3 regions of the Arthrobacter citreus genome follow, and region 2 is predicted to be linked to each of the others. Evidence: riboswitches for the same ligand, from Rfam matches in the RefSeq annotation. Region 2 holds a riboswitch; each other region holds the start of a gene.
The links. A riboswitch is a leader RNA that binds a small molecule or an ion and turns the genes downstream of it on or off. The one in region 2 is predicted to bind S-adenosylmethionine.
Positions count from the first base shown of each region.

Region 1 (5,797 bases), 1.8 Mb from region 2:
GTCCAAGAGGTCGATGGCCGCGGTGTAAACGGCTGTGGGGGAGGGCAGCTGAACTGCTGTGAAAACGCCGGCGGCCGTGCTCAGCTGCCAGGCCGCGAGCAGGACGGCGGGAACCACGAGGCCCAGCGAAAGCCGCACCCAGCGGCGGGACAGCGCGCCGGCTGCTGCGGCGTCCCGCTGCGGCCCGCCGGGAGCGGGTGCCGGCCCGGTTCCTGCCGCTCCGGTGGCGGCCAGGCCGGCCCGGGATGTGGGAACAACACTGTTTCCCGAGAGGTACGGGTTTCCGATATTCGGCATCAGGACTCCTTGACCGCATCCGGTGCGGCGCTGCGGACGAAGGAGTCGTCAAACAGGCTCTCCAGGGCGGTGTCGATCTTGGCCTGATCCGCGACGTCTCCGGTTTCCACGAGCGTGGGCCCGATCTTCTCCAGTACGCTGCGCTGCGCATCGCCCGGGGCCGGGTCCACGTCGAGGTTGCTGCGTTCGAGCACCACGGTCTGCGCCACGGCCGGGTCCAGGCCGGCGACGTCGGCCAGGATCCGCGCGGTTTCGTCCGGGTTTTCCGCGGCCCAGGCCCGGGCCTTCTCGTAGGCGTTGACCACGGCCTGGGCCTGCTCGGGATCCGCTTCAAGGAAGTCCTCGTTGGCGGCCAGGATGCCGTAGGTGTTGAAGTCCAAATTCCGGTAGATCAGCTTGGCTCCGCTTTGTTCCGCGCCGGCCATGATCGGATCCAGGCCGGCCCACGCGTCCACGGACCCGTTTTCCAGTGCCGTCCGCCCGTCAGCGTGTTGCAGCTGCTCCACGGTGACGTCCGAGAGGCTCAGCCCGGCCTCATCCAGTGCCTGCACCAGGAAGAAGTAGGGGTCCGTGCCCTTCGTGGCTGCCACGGACTTGCCCTTGAGGTCCGCCACGGAGGTGATCTCCGAATCCGCGCCAACCACCAGCGCGGACCACTCCGGCTGGGAGAAGACGTCGATGGCCTTGATCGGGGAGCCGTTGGCACGGTTGAGCAGGGCTGCGGACCCGGCCGTTGACCCGATGTCCACGGCGCCGGACCGCAGGTTTTCGTTCGCCTTGTTGGAACCGGCCGACTGCACCCATTCCACGGTGACGCCGTCCTCGGCGAGGGTCTCCTCCAGCCAGCCCTGGTCCTTGATGATCAGGCTGAGCGGGTTGTAGGTCGCGAAGTCCAGGGTGAGGGTTCCGCCGTCGGCGGCGCCGGCGTTCGCGGCGGATTCACTGTCCTCGCCGGCCACGCAGCCGGTCAGCAGCAGGGAGGCGGCGGCCGCAGCTGCGGCGAGGGCCTTGAGCGGGGAGGGAACCGAGGTGGTGAAGGAACGGCTGTTCATGGGGATTTCTTTCTGGTGGAGGAGAGGGGCCGTGCGGCAAACGGCACGGAAGGGGTGGGGAAGCGTCAAGGGAACGCAACCGGAGGCGCTGTTGGGAAAGAGCTGCCGGGAAGCCGGCGGTGCCGCTGTTAGTGGCGGTCGACGCCGAGGCGGGCCAGGAGCTCGCCGCGCATTCGGGCCAGCTCGGCCGAGGAACGGTCGCGGGGCCGGGCGCCGGGGACGGTGATGACGTCAGTGATGGTGGCTCCGTGTTTCCCGGGCTCTTTGCCGAGAATGATGATGCGGTCCGCCAGCTGGAGGGCCTCGTCCACGTCGTGCGTGACCAGCAGCACGGTGGTGGGGGTGGCCCGGTGCACCGAGAGCAGCAGGTCCTGCATCTTGAGCCGGGTGAGGGCGTCCAGGGCACCGAAGGGCTCATCGAGCAGCAGCACTCCGGGGGTTCGTGCCAGGGCGCGGGCAAGGGACGCACGCTGGGCCATGCCGCCGGAAACGGCGCGCGGGCGGTGTTTGGCGAAGGCCGTCAGTTCCACCAGTTCCAGCAGCTCGGCCACTTTGGCCTTGCCGTGCTTGGCGCTCATGCTCTTGGGCAGGCCCATGGCAATGTTGGCCTGCAGGGTCTGCCACGGCAGCAGCCTCGGTTCCTGGAAGGCGACGGCGCAGCGGTCGTCAATCCCGCGGACAGCAGTGCCGTTGATCAGGACTTCCCCGGTGCTGGCGGCGTCCAGCCCTGCTGCGGCGCGCAGCAGCGTGGACTTTCCGCAGCCGCTGGACCCCAGAATGGCCAGGACCTCGCCGGGGCGGACCTCGAAGCTGATGTCACGCAGCACATGGTGTGCCGCCGGACCGGAGCCAAAGCTGCGGCCCAGCTCGGAAAACGTGACGGGAAGGGCGGAGCCGGCCGGCGCAGCGGGCGGCGCGGCGGCAGGGGACTTTGAAGCCAAGGCGGTCATGTTAACTCTCCATCGGTCCTGGCAGTAGCACCCTACGGAAAACGCCTTGGGCCGGTTACGGCCTCCTGCGGTGTTGTCCTCGATATTGCCGTTCCTCAAGGAGGAGGTACGGCAACCAGGGTTGCTGCGGCTTCACTGATCCAGGTCTCTCAGCCGCTCGGGATGGTCAAGTGCTACTAAACGCGCCATTCGTGAAACGGGCAAGTCCTCCGCGTAATATTTCGCGCCGCTGGTCGTGGGCGGCAGGCAACCGGAGTTGCGTTGTTTTCCGGATTTGCGGTCGGGCGTTGACCCTGTGGAGGAGTGGATCCTAGGCTCCAGGGAAACGGTGCGGCGGGAGCCTGCCGTCGTCCACGCAGGGAGGCAGTCATGGCCGCGTCAGCGTCAGCGTCGGGAAAGGTGCAGTCTGCGGACGGCACGCCTATTGCCTGGGAACGCCGGGGATCCGGGCCGCCGCTGGTCATCGTTGATCCGGTTCTGATGGATCGCCGGACCTCCGTAGCCGCAGGCCTGGCGGAGCTGCTGGCTCCAACCCGGACGGTCTACACGTATGACCGGCGGGGTAAAGGCGAAAGCGGTGACAGTGCGGACTACGAGCCGGGCCGGGAAGTTGAAGACCTCCTGGCCGTCATCGAAGCGGCCGGCGGCGAGGCGGACCTGTATGGGTTTTCATCCGGGGCGGTGCTGGCGCTTATGACCGCAGCGGATTCCCCCGCCGTAACCGGTGTGGTGGCCCTGGAACCTCCGTTGTCTGGCCGCGTGGAGGACACCCCGGACATCCGCGGCCAGCTGCAGGACCTGGTGAATGCGGGGGAACGCGCCGAGGCCGTGCGGCTGTTCCAGCGCTCCATTGGTGTTCCGGAGGAAATGGTTCAGGCGTCGGACGTGGAGGTGTTTGCTCCGGCTGCCCACACGATTGCCTATGACCTGACCCTGAATGCGGAGGCGGACCCGGGCAGCCTGGGCGGCATCCGGGTCCCGGTTCTGGTGCTGGTCAGCGGCGGAAGTGACCCGCGGCTGCACGAATGGGCGCGGGAAACCGCTGAAGCGCTGGCCGATGCCCGGCTGCAGGTGCTCGAGGGCGGGTGGCACGGAGTTCAGGACCAGGTGCTGGCTGAAGCCATTAACGGGTTTTTGGCCTAGCGTCCGGCGGGTTCATATTTGGTCATCGACTTCCCTGCGCTCCGCAGCTGTGCTGATACTGGAGCCGAAGGATCATGAGTCCCAACGCGAAGCTCTGGCTGGTTGGGCGGCAACCCTCTTCTCCGTAGCGGGGTGCCCCAGATGAGGATCCGGCCGTACCGCGCCCGCGGACGGCAAGTACGGCGCTCCCCTGGTGCGTCCCGTTGCGAAAGGTGCACCCATATGTCCGAACAGGACACCCCCTTGACCACAGAGACCGGCCGGCGGCAGATCCGCTTCAACGCTTTTGACATGAACTGCGTGGGCCACCAGTCTCCGGGACTGTGGCGCCATCCGGAGGACCGGTCCTCGGACTACACCGATCTGCGCTACTGGGCCCATTTGGCGAAAACCTGCGAGAAGGGCCTGTTTGACGGCATTTTCCTGGCCGATGTCCTGGGCACGTATGACGTGTACGGCAGTTCCAACGAGGCCACGCTGCGGCAGGGCACCCAGGTTCCGGTGAATGATCCGCTGCTGTTGGTGTCCGCGATGGCCCTGGTCACCGAACACCTCGGTTTTGGTGTCACAGCGGGCACCGCGTATGAGCATCCGTATCCGTTTGCGCGCAGGCTCTCCACGCTGGACCATCTCACCAACGGACGCGTGGGCTGGAACGTCGTCACCGGCTACCTGCCCTCCGCCGCGCGGAACCTTGGCGCTGCAGACCAGCTGGAACACGATGAGCGCTACAACCATGCGGATGAATACCTCGAGGTCATCTACAAACTGCTCGAAGGCTCCTGGGAGGACGGCGCCGTCGTCCGCAACCGCGAAACCGGCGTTTTCACCGACCCGGCAAAGGTCCACGACATCAACCACGAGGGCAAATACTTCACCGTCCCCGGCATCCACATCAGCGAGCCGTCGCCGCAGCGCACCCCGGTGATCTACCAGGCCGGTGCCTCGCCGCGCGGTGTGGCTTTCGCCGCCGAAAATGCGGAGGCGGTTTTTGTCGGAGCGCCCACCAAGGAAAAGCTCAAGGCCACGGTCACCAGGATCCGCGACGCCGCCGAGGCCGCGGGCCGGGACCGGCACTCCATCCGCATTTACACGCTGATGACGGTCATTACCGCCGCCACCGCCGAGGAAGCCGCCGCCAAACACGAGGACTACCAGCAGTACGCCAGCCACGAGGGCGCGCTGGCACTGATGTCCGGGTGGATGGGCGTGGACCTGTCCACCTACAACCTCGACGAACCGCTGGGCAACGTGAAATCCAACGCCATCCAGTCAGCGGCCGGCAACTTCCAGAAACCGAAGGACGACGGCGAACCCTGGACGGTGCGCGACATCGCCGATTCCGTGGGCATCGGTGGATTGGGGCCGCGGATGGTCGGCTCAGGCGCGGAAATCGCCGAGGAAATGATCCGCTGGGTGGAGGAAACCGACGTCGACGGTTTCAACCTGGCCTATGCGGTCACACCGGGCACGTTTGAGGACATCGTCGAGTTTGTGGTGCCCGAACTGCAGCAGCGCGGCGCGTACCGGACCGAGTACACGCCCGGAACCCTCCGCGAGAAACTCTTCGGCCGGGGGGACAAGCTGCCGGCGGAGCACCGCGGCGCCTCGTACCGGCTGAGCCCCGCAGTGCGTTGACCTCACCAACCCTGTTCCCTGGCAGTACGCCGGCGCGGGTCCGGATTACGGGCCGGAGCGTTGACCCTCCCGTGGCCCGCTCCTAGTTTGGAAAGGTGGCGCACATCCGGCGCCTCTTCCCCATGTGAGCAGGAGCCTGCCATGGAACACCCGCCCAGCGCCTCCGGAACCGCTCTCTCCGCCGACGGAACCCGCATCGCCTGGTCCCGGCAGGGATCCGGTCCGCCGCTTGTGATTGTCGACCCGCTCATGGCTGACCGGAGCAGCTCCAGCACTCAGGTCCTGGCCGACCTGCTGTCGGAGAACCACACCGTGTACACCTATGACCGGAGGGGCACCGGCGAGAGCGGGACGGGCGAGGAGTACACGGAGGAGTCCGACGTCGATGACCTGCTGGCCGTGGTGCAGGTGGCCGGTGGTTCCGCCAGCCTGTACGGGTTTGGCTCCGGCGCCTTCCTCGCGCTGCGCGCAGCAGAGGAGTCAGCGGTCATCACCCGGGTGGTGGCGCTGGAACCAGCATTGGCCCTGAACGAGGGCGAGGACGAACTGCTGCTCCTGCAGACGGAACTGGAGGGGCTGGGCGGCGTCTCCGTTCCGGTTCTGGTTCTGGCCGGCAGCACCAGCGGCGACGAAACACAGGACCTGGCCCGCCGTGCCGCGGCAGCCCTGGACGAGGGTGAGTTTCAGCTGCTGGAGGGCGACGCGAGCAGTGTCCCC
Region 1 covers NZ_CP151657.1:3,219,922-3,225,718, reverse strand. The annotation lists gene AAE021_RS14850 (ABC transporter permease) at 1-297, opposite strand, end outside; gene AAE021_RS14845 (aliphatic sulfonate ABC transporter substrate-binding protein) at 297-1,349, opposite strand; gene AAE021_RS14840 (ABC transporter ATP-binding protein) at 1,478-2,299, opposite strand; gene AAE021_RS14835 (alpha/beta hydrolase) at 2,669-3,442, shown strand; SAM riboswitch class IV at 3,513-3,628, shown strand; gene AAE021_RS14830 (LLM class flavin-dependent oxidoreductase) at 3,665-5,080, shown strand; gene AAE021_RS14825 (alpha/beta fold hydrolase) at 5,222-5,797, shown strand, end outside.
Region 1: linked by a shared signal. The riboswitch ahead of AAE021_RS14830 (LLM class flavin-dependent oxidoreductase) and the one ahead of AAE021_RS06715 (ABC transporter substrate-binding protein) in region 2 are both predicted to bind S-adenosylmethionine.

Region 2 (5,797 bases):
TAATACTGCCGGCCGGTCCCTCCGGACCGCCGGTGCCGGGCACCAGCTTCATTCCCGAAAGGACACTCCCCGTATGAGCCTGATCCGGCTGCAGGACGTCAACGTTGGCTACGACAAAACCCAGATCCTGCGCGAGGCTTTCTTCCGCCTTGAGCCGAAGGACCGGGTTGGCCTCATTGGCAAGAACGGTTCAGGCAAGTCCACGCTGCTGAAGCTGATCCTGGAACAGATAGAGCCGGACTCCGGCACCGTTTCCGTGGACCAGGGACTGAAGATCGGTTACTTTTCGCAGTTCTCGGAGCTGAACGGTGAGTCCACCATCACCGAAGTGCTGGATGCCCTGTTCGTGGAAATCAAGGCCGTTGAAGCGGAGCTTGCCGCCATCGACGAGACTCTCGGAACCGACCCCGCCCCCAAGGTCATGGATAAGCTCATTGGCCGCCAGGCTGAACTGTTCGAGGCCATGGACCGCCTCGACGGATGGGACTATCCGCGCCGGATCGACGCCGCGCTGACCACTCTGGGGTTCAGCGACGCACACCGCACCTGCCCCATCGATGCCCTCTCCGGCGGCTGGCGCAACCGTGCGGCCCTGGCGAAAATCCTGCTCGAGGCACCGGATGTGCTGCTCCTGGATGAGCCCACCAACTATCTCGACGTTGCCGGCGTCGAGTGGCTGGAAGGCTGGTTCCGCGACTTCCGGGGCGCCGCCGTCATCGTCTCCCACGACCGGAAGTTCCTGGACGCCGTGGTCACCCGGATCATCGAGGTGGAGAACTACCACCTGCATGAATACCCCGGGAACTTTGCCGAATACGTGATCCAGAAGCAGTTCCGGCTCAAGGCGCTGGAGTCCCAGTTTGTGCATGAGTCCGAGCTGCTGGCCTTTGAGGCCGAGGGCATCTCGGACCGGCGTGAAGCCGCCAAGGCCGGCAGCGGAGCACTGGACGGCAAGCTCGCCAAGATCAAGAAGGCCCGTGCCCCGCGGCCCGTGGACCAGATCATCACCGAGATCTACGGCGGACTGCATGTGAAGGACAACCTGTGCCGGGTGGAGTCCCTGGAAAAGTCCTACGGGGACAAGACCCTGTTCAGCGGACTGAGCTTCGAGATCCGGCGCGGCGACCGCCTGGTGGTGCTCGGCTCCAACGGCAGCGGAAAAACCACACTGCTGCGGGTTCTGACCGGTGAGGAGAAGGCCGACGCCGGCAAGGTCGCCTGGGCGAACGGGGCCAGGATGGTCTCCTACAACCAGGTCCTGGCAGAGCTCGACGACGCCGACACCGTCACCCATGCGGTCAACGCCATGCCGAATTCCCTGGCCCTGACCGCCACTAAGAAATCGGTCAACCGGTTCCTGACCATGTTCCAGTTCTCCGAAGCGGACCTGAAGCAGAAGATCGGCAACCTGTCCGGCGGGCAGAAAGCGCGTGTGGCGATGGCCCAGTGCCTGCTCTCCGGCGCCTCGGTGCTGCTCCTCGATGAGCCCACCAATCACTTGGACCTCTCCAGCACGCAGGTGATGGAACGGGCGCTGCTGCATTTCCCCGGTGCCGTGGTGGTGGTCAGCCACGACCGGTTCTTCACCGACAAGATCGCCAACCGGCACCTGGTGTTTGGCGCAGACGGCGCCGCTCCCGGTGAGATCGACCTCAGGGTCGCGTAATACACCCGCCGGTCCGGCTGCAGTAGGCCCGGACCGGCGGCGTGCCGGCTCCGTTTTACCCCGTCCGGCGCCTTACGCAGTGTTACCTGCGTGTGCCGTCATATGGCCGCAACAGCGTCATATGACGGGGACTTACCCCACACGACGTCCTCTGCGCACAAACCTTCCTCCTGCCCTAGCATGGAGTCAGCAATCAAGAGTTCCAGCCATCGGCCCTGGCCGGCTGGACAGCAACCCTCTCGTCGTAGCGGGGTGCTCCAGGTGATGATTCGGCCGGCGGGCACCTGCCCGGCCCGGCAAGTACGGCGTCTCCGCTGCCCCGGCAGCGCCCCCGGGGCGCCATGACCCGTAGAGGCACGCCCGATGAATCGATGTCCCCGCTCCACCAGCTAGGTTTCGAACCAAGCCGTTAGGCTTCCCCTGCCCGGCTTCCCCTGCCCGGCTGCGATGTGCCCGGCCGCGATGCCCGGCCGCACACCTTCGCCACCGCCGTGCTTTTCCCTGCCCTGCGCTTTTCCCTGCCTGCGCCTTCCCCTACCCGTGCTTTGCCCTGCCCACGGGCCACCCGTCTCTGCCGGCCGGAATCTGCTTTCGGCCCCTCCCTCGAGAAAGTAGCGCCATGAAACTCACCCGCAAACATCCGGTGCCCGTCCGCGCTGTACCCCTGCTGATCCTGTCCGTGCTGACCGCGGTCCTCGCATCCGGCTGCAGCCAACCGGGCAACGCCTCCGAATCCAGCGACAAGCACGGTGGCGAGGTGGTCTACCTCGACGCCGAACTCTCCTCCAACACGCAGCTCCAGAGCAGCGGCACCTGGCAGGACAGCGCCTACATCCAGAACATCACGGACCGGTTGATCTACCGGGACCCCGAAACACTGGAGCTGAAACCGTGGATCGCCGAGGAATGGACCGTCAGCGATGACGGACTCACTTACACGTTCGTGATCCGGGAGGGCGTTACCTTCAGTAACGGCCAGGTCCTGGACGCCCAGGCGGTCAAGCGCAATCTGGACTGGCAGGCCGCGGGGGACAGCGAAAAGGGCATCCCGGCCAATAACTGGTTCCCCAAAGTGTCGGCGGTAACGGCCGACGACGCGTCCCGGACCGTTACGGTGCAGCTTACGGCCCCGCACGCCCCCTTCCTTAACGTGCTGTCATTCTGGCGGACCAGCCTGGTCGCTGATGAAACGATCAACGCACCGATTGAAGCCCAGTCCCAGTTGACCGGCATCATCGGCAGCGGCCCCTTCACTGTGGAATCCGAAAAGTACGGCGAGGAAATCGTCTTGGCCCGGCGGGACGGATATGCATGGGCCCCGCCCGGCCTGGAGAACCAGGGCGAGGCATATCTGGACCGCATCACCATCATTCCGGTGACCGAAGACAGCGTGCGGCTTGGCTCGCTGCGTGCCGGCGAGGCGGACCTGATCCGTTACATCCAGCCGAGCGAGGAGAAGACCCTGACCGCGGCCGGACTCGAAGTGGTCAGTGTTCAGGGCGTGGGCAACTCCAACGTCTGGGATCTGCGGCAGTCCGCGCCGTTCCTGGATGATGTGCGGGTGCGCCAGGCGCTCCAGCACGGAATCGACCGGGACCAGATCATTTCCGACCTCTATACGGAGAACTGGAACAAGGCCACCAGCATCCTCACTCCCGGGTCCCTGGGGTACAAGGACGAATCGGAAAAGCTGGCGTTTGACCCGGACAAATCCAACCAACTGCTGGACGACGCCGGCTGGACCGGACGGGATGCGGACGGGTTCCGCACCCGCGACGGAGAGAAGCTGCACATCCTCACCTACGTTGACGTTTACGACAGCACGTCCAAACCCCTGTTCCAGCTGATCCAGTGGCAACTCAAGCAATTGGGCGTCAACCTGGAGATTAAGGAAACGGACTACGCCAACTACTCCACCGTGCTGGCCGACCCGGCAGTGGGCGCACGCCGCAACGGCTGGCCGGAAGCGGATCCGATCCGACTCACCGTCAACTATTCCAGCGAGTACCTCAACGCCTTCAACCTGCAGCAGCCCGACGCCGTACTGGACGCCCTGCTGGCCGAGCAGCTGACGGCCACGGACACCGCTGTCCGCAGCGGGATCATCGGCAAAATCCAGGACCACATCATCGATTCCGCATATGCGCTGCCCATTCTCGATGACTCCCAGGTTTTCGCACTGCAGCCCACCCTCCACGGGTTGTCCTTCGGTGCGGAGGCGCGCCCGTCCTTTTACGAGACCTGGACGGAAACCAAATGAGGAACGTGTCCGGCCCCGCTTTCATCGCCGCCCGCATCGGGCAGTCTCTCCTAGTAGTCGCGCTGACCTACGTCTTCGTGTACTTCATCCTCTTCGCTCTGCCGGGCGACCCCATCGGCAGCCGCATCAACAACCCGCTGAACCCCATTCCGGAGGAACAGGCTGCTGCCATTACCGCCTACTACAACCTGGACCGGAGTGCGCTGGAACAGTTTTGGATTTCGGTGACCCGCCTGTTCCAGGGGGACCTGGGCTTCTCGCTCGCCACGGGCAGGCCGGTCGCGGATTTGATCACCCAGGGACTGGGCGAGACGGTGGCACTGGCCGCAGCGGCCCTGGTCCTTGCCCTGGCCCTCTCCCTCCTGATTGCCGCCACCGCCGTTCTGGCGCCATGGAAAGCGGTCCGCCGGCTGGCCGGCGCCTTCCCGGTGCTGTCCCTGTCCACGCCGAGCTTTCTGGCCGGCCTGCTGCTGCTGCAGGTGTTTGCCTATCAGCTCGGCTGGTTCTCCTCCATCCGCGATGAGGGCGCCAAGTCGCTGCTCCTGCCCGCGGTGACGCTGGCGTTCGGTGTCAGCGCACCCATCACCCAGGTGCTCATCCGCGGGCTGCGCAAAGCCTATGGCGATCCTTTCGTCACCGTCCTGCGCGCCAAAGGGGTGCCCGAGAGCCGGATCTTCAGTTCCCACGTTCTGCGCAATGCCTCGATTCCTGCGCTCACCCTGTTTGGGCTTACCGTCGGCGAACTGCTGGCCGGTTCAGTCATTGCCGAGGCCGTGTTCAACCGGTCGGGACTGGGCTTCGTGACGGAGCAGGCCGTCCGGGCCCAGGACGGCCCGGTGGTGCAGGCTGTGGTCATGCTGGTGGCCGTTGTGTTCACCACCATCAATCTCCTCACCGATCTGCTCTATCCGGCCCTTGATCCGCGGATGGCCCGCCGGCGGAACGAGAGACGGCGATCCTCCGGTTTTCCGCCTGCCACTGCGCCGGCAATCGAGCGGCCGTCAACGGCATCGGAGGCTCTGGTCCGATGACTCCGCCACCGACAAAACCGGCTGCCCCGCCGTCAACCCGCAAGGAACGGATCCTCAATAAAGCCCGGACGACGACGCCGGGAGACTGGCTGGCGCTGTGCTTCCTGCTGCTCCTGCTGGCAGCCATAGCGGCTCCGCAGCTGCTGACCCGGTTCGATCCGCTGGAGGCCTCCCAGGGAAACACCCTGCTGGCGCCCACGCCGGCGCATCCTTTTGGCACCGACTACCTCGGCCGTGACCTGCTCGCCCGGGTCATTCACGGAGCCGCCCAAACCATCGGCGCATCCCTCATTGCCGTGGCCATTGGGCTGGGAGCCGGATCGGTGCTGGGACTCGTCGCGGCATACTTCGGGTCCTGGGTGGACACGGTGGTCAGCCGCATTGTCGATGTCCTGCTGTCCATTCCCGGGCTGCTGCTCTCCATGATGGTGGTGGTGGCGCTGGGGTTCGGCACCCTGAATGCCGCGATCGCCGTCGGCATTGCTTCAGTGGCCACTTTTACCCGCCTGATGCGCTCAGAGGTACTGACGGTGCGGAACCTGACCTTCGTGGAGGCCGCCCATCACCTTGGCGCCCGGCCCGCCACGGTGCTGTTCCGGCACGTGCTGCCCAACTCCTACACCGCTGTGCTCTCCATGACGGCCCTGCAATTCGGTTCGGCGATCCTGTGGATCGCCGCCCTCAGCTTCCTGGGCTACGGCACCCCGCCGCCGCATCCCGAATGGGGGCTGCTGGTCTCGGAAGGCCGCGAGTACATTGTTTCATCGCCCTGGCTGACGCTGCTGCCCGGCCTGGTCATTGTCCTAACGGTGCTGTCCATCAGCCGCGTCAGCGCCCTCT
Region 2 covers NZ_CP151657.1:1,466,350-1,472,146, reverse strand. The annotation lists gene AAE021_RS06720 (ABC-F family ATP-binding cassette domain-containing protein) at 74-1,666, shown strand; SAM riboswitch class IV at 1,858-1,975, shown strand; gene AAE021_RS06715 (ABC transporter substrate-binding protein) at 2,286-3,926, shown strand; gene AAE021_RS06710 (ABC transporter permease) at 3,923-4,957, shown strand; gene AAE021_RS06705 (ABC transporter permease) at 4,954-5,797, shown strand, end outside.

Region 3 (5,797 bases), 430 kb from region 2:
CCTCCATGACCCGGCGGACATCCTTCACGCCGGCCGTGATGGCGGAGAGTTCCACGAACTTCCGTCCGGAGCCGCGCGCCACCACATGCGCCAGAGTGGTTTTGCCCGTGCCGGGAGGACCCCAGAGCATGACCGAGGACGGACCCGCCGGGCCCCGGTCGTCAGCGGATTCGGCCAGCGTCCGCAGTGGCGATCCCGGTCCGAGCAGGTGCTGCTGTCCCACCACCTCGTCCAGCGTCCGCGGCCGCATCCGCACCGCCAGCGGACTGCGGGGGCGTTTGCGGCTGTCGCCGGCACCCTGCCCGCCGCCGTCGTCCCCGGCGTCAGTGCCGGAGCCGGCGTTGGAATCGCTGTCAATGTCGTCGCTGTCAATGTCACTGCTGAACAAATCACTCACACCCCAAGGCTACGCGTGCCGTAGCGTGGGGACGGCCCGGTGAATGCCGGTTCAGCCGCACCGGGAGAACTACCGAATGTCCGCCACACGCACCACCCATGTATCCGCCGACCGGCTGCCGGGCTGGCTGCAGCGCTTCGCCGCCGGCAACGGCGCCGTGACGCTGACGCCCGAACACGGCGGACTGCACGTGGCGGCGGCGAACGGCACGGAAGCGGATTTGCTGGCCCCGTGGCCGGATGACGGCAGGCCGGGACGGGGTGCCGACGACGTCGAACGCCTGATCTCCCTCGCCGGGCAGTCCCGCACGCTGGGCCTTGTGCTGCTGCGGCGCGGCGGGTACGCGGTGGGCGTGGCCCGTGACGGGATGCTCCTGGCTTCCAAGGCCGGCAACCGGTATGTGCAGTCCCGCACCGCCGCCGGCGGCGGCTCGCAGCAGCGCTTCGCACGCCGCCGGACCAACCAGGCCGACGCCCTGGTCCAGACTGCTGCCGAACAGGCGGCAAGGATCTTCACGGAACAGCCACCGGAGTACCTCGTTTTGGGCGGCGACCGGGCCCTGACCGAGCTGCTGGCGGGTGAACGCGTCTTTCAGCCGTTCAGCGGCCTGTCTCGGCTGCGTCCGCTGGACGTGCCGGATCCCAAGCTCGCCGTGCTGGCCAAGGCCGCGAAGGACGCGTCCTCGGTCTTTGTGCGGGTTACGGTTCCGTAGGCTTCCGGCGCCCCACGAGCCGGCGAACAATATCCGCCGCCGGTGCCTCCTCAGCGTTCCGGAAGCCGGTGCCGGCCCACAGGCTGACCCCGTCCGGGTTGCCTTCCGCTGCGGCTGCGGCGCGCAGCGGGCCGGTGATGTGGTTGACGTAGGGGTACGCATCCGGCGCATCCGGATAGGAGCGCATAAAAGCGTTGGTCAGTCCGCGCGCCGGCCGGCCGGAAAACGCGCGGGTCAGTGACGTTTCCCGCCAGCGGGACCCCTGCGCCGCTTCCCGCAGCGCCGCACGGTGCACCCGGCTGGTGCCGGCTTCGGAACTGAGCAGCAGCAGCGTTCCCACTTGGACGGCGGCAGCGCCGCTGGCCAGCGCCGCGGCTGCGTCCGCAGATGTGGTGATTCCGCCGGCTGCAAGGAGTGGAAGCCCGCAGGCTGCCTGGATCTCCTGCAGAAGTTCGTTCAGGGGCACTACGCCGGGGAGTTTGGCGCTGTCCAGTGTTCCGCGGTGTCCGCCGGCTTCCGGTCCCTGGACGCAGAGGGCCCCGGCTCCGGCTTCGGCTGCCGCCTGTGCCTCGTCCACGTCCGTCACGGTGACAATGGTGCAAACATCCCGGGCGGAAAACCCTGCCAGCACCGCCGGCTCCGGCAGTCCAAAGGTGAACGACACCACCGGCACGCGCTCCCCCAGTGCCAGCTCCAGCTTCTCCTGCCAGCCGTCGTCGTCCGCCGGGTCCGGCAGCCCGGGTTCCCGCCCCGTGCCGGCGGCCAGGACGTCACGGTAGGCAAGTGACGCAGCGAGCTTTCCTGCCTGCAGCTCTTCGCTCATCCCGGCGTAGGTGTTGGCGTGGTCGGGCACAAAAATGTTCAGGCCAAAAGGCCCGTCGGTCAGTTCCCGGGTCCGGGTGATCTGCTCGCGGACAGCGGCGGGGCTTTTGTACCCGCCCGCGAGGAAGCCCAGCCCGCCGGCATTACTGACCGCGGCGGCCAGCTCCGGCGTGGACGGTCCGCCGGCCATGGGGGCGCCGACGACGGGAAGCGGCAGGGAACGCAGGGTAAACATGCTTGGATCCGTGGGCCTAAAGGGTGACGGTGCCGTCAATGGAGGTGACCGTGGAGCCGCCCACCCAGATTTTGCCGTCGCGGGTAAAGACGCGGACCCGGCCGTCGCGCCGCACCGCGGTCCCCTGCGTGACGACGTAGCGTTCCGGCGCCAGATTCGCCCCGATCAGCCACTGCGCCAACCCGGCGTTCAGGCTCCCGGTGACCGGATCCTCGGTGATCCCGAGTCCGGGAACAAAAGCACGGACTTCGTAGTCGGTTTCAGCGTCCGCGGGCTGGGCGCCGATGACGCCAACGCGCAGGCTTCCCATGACCACCGGGTCCGGCTTCAGCGCAAGCACTGCCGCTGCATCGGGCAGCAGCAGCCCCAGCCAGCCGGGTCCGTTGTCGATCCAATTGGAGGCGAGAACCTGCGTGCGGTCCAGGTGAAGGGCCTTCAGCGCCTGGTCCAGCACCTCCTCTTCGAGCGGGCCCGAGCGCAGCAGCGGCGGAGCGGCGAAGGCCGCGATGCCCGCGTTGGCATGCAGCGTGACCAGGCCAATGCCGCACTCCTGCACGACGACGTCGGGATAGCGGCGCTTGTTCCCGGCCTCCAGCCACGCGTGGCATGTTCCCAGCGTGGGATGTCCGGCGAAGGGAATCTCACCGCCCGGGGTGAAGATGCGGACGCGGTAGTCCGCGCCGTCGCGGGTGGGCGGCAGCACGAACGTGGTTTCGGAGAGGTTGGTCCACCGCGCGAAGGACTCCATGTCCGCATCGGAAAGGCCCTCAGCTTCCAGCACCACGGCCAGGGGATTCCCCAAATACGGTTCACTGCCAAAAACGTCCACCTGTTTAAACCACCGCTGTTTCATGCCCAAACTCTATCCCCTTATTACCGGGAGTTTGAGGAGTTTTATGAAGCACAGTCGTCACAGGGGAAGTTTTATGAAGCCGAGTTTTACGAACTAAGGCATCTGTTTGCGCCCTGCGTCCGCCGCGCCTAGGTTGGGGAACAGAATCAAGAGTTCCAGCCACGGGCCCTGGCCGGCTGGACGGCAACCCTCTCGCCGTAGCGGGGTGCTCCAGGTGACGATTCGGCCGCCCGGCGAAACTTCCCGGCCGCGGCAAGTACCGTGCTGTTGCCGGCATGACCCCAGGGTTTACCGACACTGCGCTTCAAGGCAGAGGATTCTTCACCATGTCTCTTGTTTCAGCCATGTCTCTCGTTACTGACCTTCAGCCGGCAGCCCTGCGCCGCGCCTATTCACGTTTTCCCTCGGGAATTGCCGCGCTTTGTGCTGTGGTCAACGGAGAGCCGCAGGGAATTGTTGCCTCGTCCTTTACGGTGGGGGTTTCCATGGACCCGCCGCTGGTGATGTTCGCAGTGCAGAACACGTCCCGCACCTGGCCGGTGCTCCGGCCGGCGTCCCGCATTGGCGTATCCATCCTGGGCTCCGAACATGAGGGAATCTGCAAGCAGATCGCTTCCAAGACCGGCGACCGTTTTGCCGGATTGAATCTGCACACCGACGCGTCCGGCGCGCTGTTCCTGGACCGTGCCGCACTGTGGCTCGAATGCTCGGTGGAGAACGAGGTGCCCGCCGGTGACCACGCCGTGGTGCTGCTCCGCGTGCACGGCCATGCATCGCATGACGACGCCCATGAACCGCTGGTCTTCCACGGTTCGGCGTTCCGGCACCTCAGCGTTCCCGAGTTCGCCTGACATACTCTCGGCATGACGGTCTCCTTTCGCTGCACCACCGAAACTCCCCTGCCGCTAGCTCAGCTGTTTGACCGTGCCCGCAGCATTGACGCCCACACGGAGTCGATGGCTGCCTCCCGCGAACAAGCCGTTGGGGGTGTGACCTCAGGCCTAATCGAAGCGAGGGAAGAGGTGACGTGGCGGGCGTGGCACTTTGGCCTTCCGCTGCGCATGACCAGCAGGATCACGCGGATGGACCCGCCGTATTCCTTTGTGGACGAGCAGGTTAGGGGGCCGTTCAAGCACTTCCGGCACGTCCATGAGTTCAGTCATCATGACGGCGTCACCACCATGGTGGATGACATCCGGTTTGCCGCGCCCTGCGGCCCGCTGGGACGCCTGGTGGAGAAGCTTGTGCTGGCCAAATATCTGCGAAATCTCATCGAAACCCGGAACCGGCACCTCACCGGGGATTCGCACAGCACCGCCTGACCTCCGCCCGCAGAACGGCAAAAGGCCCGGCTGCTGCGCGCAACCGGGCCCTTCCATCACCAGAACTGGCTACAGACGCATCAGGCGTCCTTGACCGTGTCCTTCTTGGCGCCGTCGTTCTTGGAATCTTCCGCCGCGCCGTCCGCCTTCTTGGCTTCGGGCTTCTTGGCCTCGGGACGGAAGTCCACGCCGGCTTCCTTGCGCTGCTGGGCAGTGATCGGAGCCGGAGCAGCCGTCAGCGGGTCATAACCGTTGCCGGTCTTCGGGAAGGCAATGACGTCGCGGATGGACTCGGTGCCGGCCAGCAGGGCCACCACGCGGTCCCAGCCGAAGGCGATGCCGCCGTGCGGCGGAGCGCCGTACTTGAAGCCCTCGAGCAGGAAGCCGAACTTCTCCTGCGCGTCCTCCTGGGAGAGGCCCATGACCTTGAAGACACGTTCCTGCACGTCACGCTGGTGGATACGGATCGAGCCGCCGCCAATTTCGTTGCCGTTGCAGACAATGTCGTAGGCGTAGGCCAGGGCGGAGCCCGGGTCGGTGTCGAACGTGTCCATGAATTCAGGCTTGGGCGACGTGAAGGCGTGGTGGACAGCGGTCCACGCGCCGCCGCCCACGGCAACGTCACCGGCGGCAACGGCCTCGGAGGCCGGCTCGAACATGGGTGCGTCGACAACCCAGACAAAGGCCCAGTCGTTCGGGTCGATCAGGCCGGTGCGGTGGCCGATCTCGACCCGTGCTGCGCCGAGCAGGGCACGTGCCGTGGTGGTTTCACCGGCGGCGAAGAAGATGCAGTCGCCGGGCTTGGCGCCCACCTTGCCGGCGAGGTTCTCCCGCTCGAAGTCGGTGAGGTTCTTGGCCACGGGACCGGTCAAGGTGCCGTCTTCCTGGACCAGCACATAGGCCAGGCCGCGGGCGCCGCGCTGCTTGGCCCATTCCTGCCAGGCGTCCAGGGTGCGGCGGGGCTGCGAGGCTCCGCCGGGCATGACAACGGCGCCCACGTAGGGTGCCTGGAAGACGCGGAACGTCGTGTCCTTGAAGAAGTCGGTCAGCTCAGTCAGTTCCAGGCCGAACCGCAGGTCCGGCTTGTCCGAACCAAAGCGGGCCATCGCGTCGGCGTACGTCATCCGCTGGATCGGCGTCGGGATTTCGACGTCGATCAGCTTCCACAGCGCCTTCACCACGGACTCGCCGAGCGCAATGATGTCGTCTTCCTCGACAAAGCTGGCTTCGATGTCCAGCTGCGTGAATTCCGGCTGGCGGTCCGCGCGGAAGTCCTCATCGCGGTAGCAGCGGGCAATCTGGTAGTACTTTTCGAAGCCGCCCACCTGCAGCAGCTGCTTGAACAGCTGCGGGGACTGCGGCAGCGCGTACCAGGAACCCGGCGCAAGACGTGCGGGCACCACGAAGTCACGGGCACCCTCAGGGGTGGAACGGGTCAGCGTGGGGGTTTCGATCT
Region 3 covers NZ_CP151657.1:1,031,717-1,037,513, reverse strand. The annotation lists gene AAE021_RS04825 (replication-associated recombination protein A) at 1-397, opposite strand, end outside; gene AAE021_RS04820 (acVLRF1 family peptidyl-tRNA hydrolase) at 474-1,109, shown strand; gene AAE021_RS04815 (nitronate monooxygenase) at 1,096-2,166, opposite strand; gene AAE021_RS04810 (PhzF family phenazine biosynthesis protein) at 2,183-3,019, opposite strand; SAM riboswitch class IV at 3,164-3,284, shown strand; gene AAE021_RS04805 (flavin reductase family protein) at 3,346-3,870, shown strand; gene AAE021_RS04800 (SRPBCC family protein) at 3,883-4,341, shown strand; gene aspS (aspartate--tRNA ligase) at 4,422-5,797, opposite strand, start outside.
Region 3: linked by a shared signal. The riboswitch ahead of AAE021_RS04805 (flavin reductase family protein) and the one ahead of AAE021_RS06715 (ABC transporter substrate-binding protein) in region 2 are both predicted to bind S-adenosylmethionine.